2 regions of the Aeromicrobium sp. CF3.5 genome follow, and region 1 is predicted to be linked to the other one. Evidence: predicted binding sites of a transcription regulator. Region 1 holds the regulator's gene; the other holds the start of a gene.

Region 1 (3,414 bases):
ACCAGGTGATCGACCAGCACGCCGAGCCGGCGGTCTGCAGTGGGGCCGAACTCCTTGACGGCGCCGGCGAGGTCGTCGATGCCCCCGAGGTACTCCACGGCCACGCCCTCGACCCGGAGGTCGTCGCCCCACACCTTTTCGACCAGCTCGGCGTCGTGGCGACCCTCGACCCAGATGCGGCTCGGTAGCGCCACCCTGGCCCGGGCGTCGTGCACCGCGGTCGATCCCGAGGCCGTGCGGGTGGGACGGCGCTGAGCCCGCGGAGGAGTGACGAGCCGCACCGGCTTGCCCTCCAGGAGGAACCCCGGCCCGAGCGGGAACGAGCGTCGCTTGAGGTGACGATCCTCCAGCACCACGATGCCGTTCTCCAGCATCACCAGCTCGCCACAGAACCCGGTCTCCGCGTCCTCGATGATCAGACCCAGATCGGCCGCATGATCGGTGGTGCGCCCGTTCTTGGGCTTGCGCCAGTCACCGGACAACACATCGGGCCCGTAGCGGTCAGCCATGGAGGCTCCCTCCGTGGAGGTGAGCCAGCAGCTCCTGGTGGAACGCCTCGAGCCGTTCGCGATCGATGGCGCCGTGGCTCGTCTCGACCGTGGTGGTGGCGGTCATGAGGCCCAGCACGAGGTCGATCGTCACGGGCCACGCCGGGGCCACCTGGGTCGGCGCCGGATCGTAGAGATCGCCGATGGCGACCAGATCGCGGTCGGGCACCACCAGCACCAGCTCTCCGCCACGGGGCCCGTCGCCGAGATGGGTGACCTCCACGTACAGGTCGCCCAGATCACCGGCCCACACCGATTCGAGGTCACCGCCGCGCGACGTGTGCACGAGGTCGGTGCCGTCGTCGAGTGTGATCTTGGTCGGGTTGTAGGTGAGGGTTCGCTCGCCACCCGTGATCACGACAGACATCTCGCTAGACTGGCACTTGCCCTGCACGAGTGCCAGACAACACGCCCGACGAGGGGCCGCTCAACCAGCAGCACGATCCCCAGCGGAGGTGAATCATGTCCGACGAACGTCGGCTCGACGTCCTGCGCGCGATCGTCGAGGACTACGTCGCCACCCATGAACCCGTGGGCTCGCGCTCCCTGCTCGAGCGCCACCAGCTCGGCGTCTCGCCAGCCACCATCCGTGGCGACATGGCCGTGCTCGAGGACGAGGGATACATCACCGCGCCGCACACCAGCGCCGGCCGCATCCCCACCGACAAGGGCTACCGGGTCTTCGTCGACCGGCTGGCCACCGTCAAGCCGCTGTCCGCGCCCGAGCGGCGCGCGATCGAGACGTTCCTCGGCGGAGCGGTCGACGTCGAGGATGTCGTGCAGCGCAGCGTCAAGGTGCTCGCGCAGCTGACGCAGCAAGTCGCGATCGTGCAGTACCCGTCGCTGACCCGGTCCTCGGTGCGGCACATCGAGATCGTCCCGATGGAGTCCGCCCGCGTCCTCCTGGTGGTCATCACCAGCAGCGGTCGCGTCGAGCAGCGTCTCGTCGAGCTGGTCGAGGCCCCCGACGACAACCTCCTCGCCGAGCTGCGCCGACGCATCGTCGGCGCCACGGTCGGCGAGCGTCTGCCCGAGGCCTCGCTGCGACTGGCCGAGCTGATCGACACCTTCCGTCCCGAGCACCGCCCCGTCGTCACGGCGATCGTGACCACGCTGACCCAGACCTTCTCCAACGAGCGCTCCGATGCGCGCATCGCGATCGGCGGCACGGCCAACCTGGCCCGTTTCGGTGCCGACTTCGACGGCTCCATCAAGCCGGTCCTCGAAGCACTCGAGGAACAGGTCGTGCTGCTCAAGCTGCTCGGAGAGGCCACCGGTGGACTCTCGGTGAGCATCGGGCACGAGACTGGGTACGAGGGACTGTCCGCGGCCACGGTCGTGGCGACCCCCTACGGCAGCGAGGCGCAGGCACTTGCCACACTCGGGACAGTGGGTCCCACGCGCATGGACTACCCCTCGACGATGGCGGCAGTTGCCGCGGTGTCGCGCTACGTGGGCGGAATCCTGACCGAGCACTGGACGCCCGATCCCTGACGATCCTGCAACGATGCACCTGCACCACCTGACTTCTGTGACGAACACTGGACTGGACTGAGATGGCTACCGATTACTACGACACCCTCGGCGTGAGCCGTGAGGCCACCGCTGACGAGCTGAAGAAGGCATACCGCCGCCTCGCCCGGCAGTGGCACCCCGACGTCAACGACGCGCCCGAAGCAGCCGATCGCTTCAAGGAGGTGACGGTGGCCTACGAGGTGCTGTCCGATCCGCAGAAGCGTTCGGTCTTCGACCGCGGCGGCGACCCCATGGGCGGCGGCGGAGGCAGCGCCGGATACGGCCAGGGCTTCAGCTTCGACGACATCATGGACGCCTTCTTCGGCCAGAACGCCGGAGGTGGAGGCCGGGGACCGCGCTCGCGCACCCAACGCGGACAGGATGCTCTGCTGCGCCTCAACGTCGACCTCGGCGAAGCCGTGTTCGGCGTCGATCACGATCTCAAGGTCGACACGGCCGTCGTGTGCACCACGTGCGAGGGCAGCGGCGCCGCCGAGGGCTCCGAGCCGGTCACCTGCCGCACCTGTCATGGTCACGGCGACGTCCAGCAGGTGCAGCGCTCGCTGCTGGGCGACATCCGCACGTCTCGTCCGTGCCCCGCCTGCCGGGGGTTCGGCACGACGATCCCCGAACCGTGCTCGGAGTGCTCGGGCGAGGGACGCGTCCGTTCGCGGCGCACCATCTCGGTGTCGATCCCGGCCGGAGTCGACCAAGGCACGCGCATCCAGCTGTCCGGCGAAGGTGAGGTGGGGCCCGGTGGTGGTCCCGCGGGCGATCTGTACCTCGAGGTCAACGTGGCCGATCACCCGGTGTTCAACCGTCAGGGCGACCAGCTGCACTGCCAGGTCACCCTGCCCATGACGGCGGCGGCGCTCGGCGCGCACCTCGACCTGCCGACCCTCGACGACGACGAGGTCGCCATCGAGGTCCCGGCCGGCACCCAGTCCGGACACGTCGTGCACATCAAGGGACAGGGCGTTCCGCGGCTGCGCGGTCCGGGCCGAGGCGACCTGCTGGTGCAGGTCGTCGTGGAGACGCCCGACCACCTCGATGCGCGCCAGAACGAGCTGCTCACCGAGCTGGCCCAGCTGCGCGGCGAGGACCGCCCCCAGGCCGTGCTCGACCCGCAGCACCAGTCGGTGTTCGGCAAGATCAAGAACGCCTTCCGCTGAGCGCGGCTCCTTCGTCGCAGCGGCGCGCAGCTCGTTCCTCGCTGCTCCAGCCGTTCGTTCCTCACGGCTGCTGCGCTTCGCGCAGGCGCCTGCCTCGCTGCGCTCGGCCCTTGGTCGCCGCCCGGGTATGGCCTTCGTGGGCGCTCGGCCCCTGGCTTGGGGTAGACATGGTTCATGAG
Region 2 (3,414 bases), 310 kb from region 1:
CGTGCGGCTTGACGTAGGAGACGTGTCCGCCCACCTCGTCCGCCCAGGTCATCAGGTCGTCGAGCTGGCGGCGCACCGTGTCGATCAGGTCGGCGTCCGAGGGTTCCATCGGCCGGCGCCCGAATCCCTCGCGGTCCGGGTAGCCGACCTGCGCCCCCACGACCACCCCAGCCTCCAGGCAGGCCTCGACCGTCGCCAGGGCCAGTCCCGCGTCGCCGGCGTAGGCCCCGCAGCACACGTTGGCGCTCGTCACGATGTCCAGCAGAGCCTGGTCCGCCCCCGACTCCCACTGCTCGGGCGATTCTCCGAGGTCCGCATTCAGGTCCATGGGTTCACATCTTGGACTAGTGGGGTGTGACGAGGTAGGCGCGGCCGGCTCCCTGGACCCGCGTCATGATGATCAGGGCCTTCTCCGGACCCTTGAGCTTGAGACGCTTGATGAGCTGATCGGGAACGATCTCGACGCCGCGCTTCTTGACGGTCAGCGTGCCGACGTGTCGAGCCTGCAGCGCAGCCTTGAGCGGTTTTTCGCGGAACGGTAGCTCCTCGACCGCGGTGAAACCCCGGCCGAAGGGGGTCGTCTGCTGGGTCTCGGTGCTGACGTAGGCGATGTGCGGGTCGGGCAACCAGCCGTCGACGGTGGCCGCGAACTCGCCGACCAGGCCGGCGCGGATCACCGCGTCGTCCGGCTCGTACAGGTGTGCGCCGACCGGGGCGATCGCCGCCGGCTCGCCGGTCTCGACGAGGGTCGCTCCGGCGGGCAGCACGCTCGCGCGTCGCGTCGTGCTCGCGAAGGGCCCACCCCACAGGGCGGCCTCGACCAGGTCGCCTCCGTCACTGACCCACTCGGCCTCGACTCCCGGGGGGACGTCGTCGTGCGCCAGGCCCGGCATCACCTTGACGACACAGCGACCGGCCAGCTGTTCTCGCACCCAGTCCCATGGCGGCTGGAGGTCCGCGGTGCCGAAGGTGCGTCCGCGTGCATCGCGACGAGCCGGATCGATGAAGGCCACCTCGTCGTCGGCGATCACCACTGTCTCGGCGTCACCGACCTCGACCGTGCCCTCGAGTCCGGCGGCTGCGAGATTGGCCCGCGCGATCGCGGCGCGCACGGGATCGCGTTCGATGCCCCGCACCCGGAGTCCTGCTCGCCCCAAGGCCAGCAGATCTCCGCCGATGCCGCACCCGAGATCGACCACCGCGACCGCTCCGCTGGCGGCCAGCCGATGGGCCCGGTGATCGGCCACCGAAGATCGAGTCGACTGCTCCAGTGCGTCGTGGGTGAAGAACAGATCGCGTGCCAGCGGCCCGAACTTGGCCACGGCCTTGCCGCGCAGGTGGTTCTGCGTCACGGCAGCTGCCACGAGATCGGACGCGTACGTACGGCGCAACCGCGTGCCGAGCCCCAGATCGCTCTCGACCCCGGCCCGCTCGGCGATCTCGTCGAGCAACGCCCGCCCGGAGGGCGTCAACAACTCCTCGAACGTCTCCACCTCCACCAGGCCAGTCTCCCAGCGCAACCCCCGACGTCATCAGCGGGCCGAGCGAAGCGAGGCAAGACGTCCCGGGCGAAGCACGGGTGAGCGGCGGAGCCGCGGGGCGGCGAAGCCGCCAGGATTAGCACTCTCTCTCGTCGAGTGCCAGCGGCGTGCTAGATTTTGAAGCGGCGAGATCCTCGCCCATCCGTCCATGTTCCACGCTGAAAGGGGAGGTCGACATCGTGTCGGTCACCATCAAGCCACTCGAAGATCGTCTGGTCATCCAGGCCGCCGAGGCAGAGCAGACCACTGCATCCGGACTCGTCATTCCGGACACTGCCAAGGAGAAGCCGCAGGAGGGCACCGTCGTCGCCGTCGGGCCCGGTCGCATTGACGACAACGGCAACCGCGTCCCGCTCGACATCGCTGTCGGCGACAAGGTGCTGTTCAGCAAGTACGGCGGCACCGAGGTCAAGCACGGCGGTGAGGACTACCTGATCCTCGCGTCGCGCGACGTTCTCGCCATCGTCTCCTGACGCCTCGCCCCGATCCTCCGCTCAGCGTTCCAGCTGAGGGGGGAAGGGTCGGGGCGCGTCGTTTTTCCATTCACCGTTTCGCAAAGGACTGCGCATGCCCAAGATCCTGGAATTCGACGAGCAGGCACGCCGCGCGCTCGAGCGCGGTGTCGACAAGCTCGCAGACACCGTCAAGGTGACGCTCGGCCCCAAGGGCCGCTACGTCGTCCTGGACAAGAAGTGGGGCGCCCCCACGATCACCAACGACGGTGTCACCGTCGCTCGCGACATCGAGCTCGACGACCCGTTCGAGAACCTCGGCGCCCAGCTGGCCAAGGAAGTCGCCACCAAGACCAACGACGTCGCCGGTGACGGAACCACCACCGCGACCGTCCTGGCCCAGGCCATGGTCCACGAGGGACTGCGCGCCGTCGCGGCCGGCTCGAACCCGGTCGGCCTGAAGAAGGGCATCGAGGCCGCCGTGGCAGCTGTCACCGACAAGCTGCACGAGATGGCCCGCGACGTCGACGACATCAAGGACATGACCGATGTCGCGACCGTCTCCTCGCGTGACGGCGTCATCGGCGCCCTCATCGCCGAGGCGTTCGACAAGGTCGGCAAGGACGGCGTGATCACCGTCGAGGAGTCCAACACCATGGGCACCGAGCTGGAGTTCACCGAGGGCATGCAGTTCGACAAGGGCTACCTGTCGCCGTACATGGTCACCGACACCGAGCGCATGGAGACGGTCCTCGACGACCCGTACATCCTGGTCCACCAGGGCAAGATCTCGGCCATCGCCGACCTGCTGCCCGTGCTGGAGAAGGTCGTGCAGGCCGGCAAGGCGCTGTTCATCATCGCCGAGGACATCGAGGGCGAAGCGCTCTCGACCCTGGTCGTCAACAAGATGAAGGGCACCTTCACCTCGGCTGCCGTCAAGGCTCCGGCCTTCGGTGACCGCCGCAAGGCCATGTTGCAGGACATCGCCACCCTCACGGGTGCCGAGGTCGTCACCCCCGATGTCGGGCTCAAGCTCGAGACCATCGGGCTCGAGGAGCTGGGTACCGCCCGTCGCGTCGTCGTGACGAAGGACAACACGACGATCATCGACGGCGGCGGCGAGGCCGACCAGGTCGAGGGCCGCGTCGACCAGATCAAGAACGAGATCGCCAACACCGACTCGGACTGGGACCGCGAGAAGCTGCAGGAGCGACTGGCCAAGCTGGCCGGTGGCGTCTGCGTGATCAAGGTCGGCGCAGCCACCGAGGTCGAGCTCAAGGAGAAGAAGCACCGCATCGAGGACGCCGTCTCGGCGACTCGCGCGGCAATCGAGGAGGGCATCGTCGCCGGTGGCGGCAGCGCACTGGTGCACGCGGTCTCGATCCTTGAAGGGGATCTGGGCCTGAGCGGGGACGAAGCTA

Evidence for each region. The regulator HrcA, encoded in region 1, represses chaperone genes, less so after heat shock. The targets are predictions, from matches to a motif close to TTGGCACTCGNNNNNNNCGAGTGCCAA.
Region 2: a site for HrcA is predicted at 1,618-1,644, ahead of groES (co-chaperone GroES). Genes of this name have one in related genera too.

What each region holds. Positions count from the first base shown of each region.
Region 1 is NZ_JBIMEZ010000002.1:34,067-37,480, reverse strand. It holds gene ACHAA3_RS03760 (DUF3097 domain-containing protein) at 1-509, opposite strand, end outside; gene ACHAA3_RS03755 (hypothetical protein) at 502-915, opposite strand; gene hrcA (heat-inducible transcriptional repressor HrcA) at 1,011-2,042, shown strand; gene dnaJ (molecular chaperone DnaJ) at 2,105-3,235, shown strand; gene ACHAA3_RS03740 (HIT domain-containing protein) at 3,410-3,414, shown strand, end outside.
Region 2 is NZ_JBIMEZ010000002.1:347,447-350,860, reverse strand. It holds gene ACHAA3_RS05245 (5-oxoprolinase subunit PxpA) at 1-328, opposite strand, end outside; gene ACHAA3_RS05240 (THUMP-like domain-containing protein) at 345-1,499, opposite strand; gene groES (co-chaperone GroES) at 1,721-2,014, shown strand; gene groL (chaperonin GroEL) at 2,109-3,414, shown strand, end outside.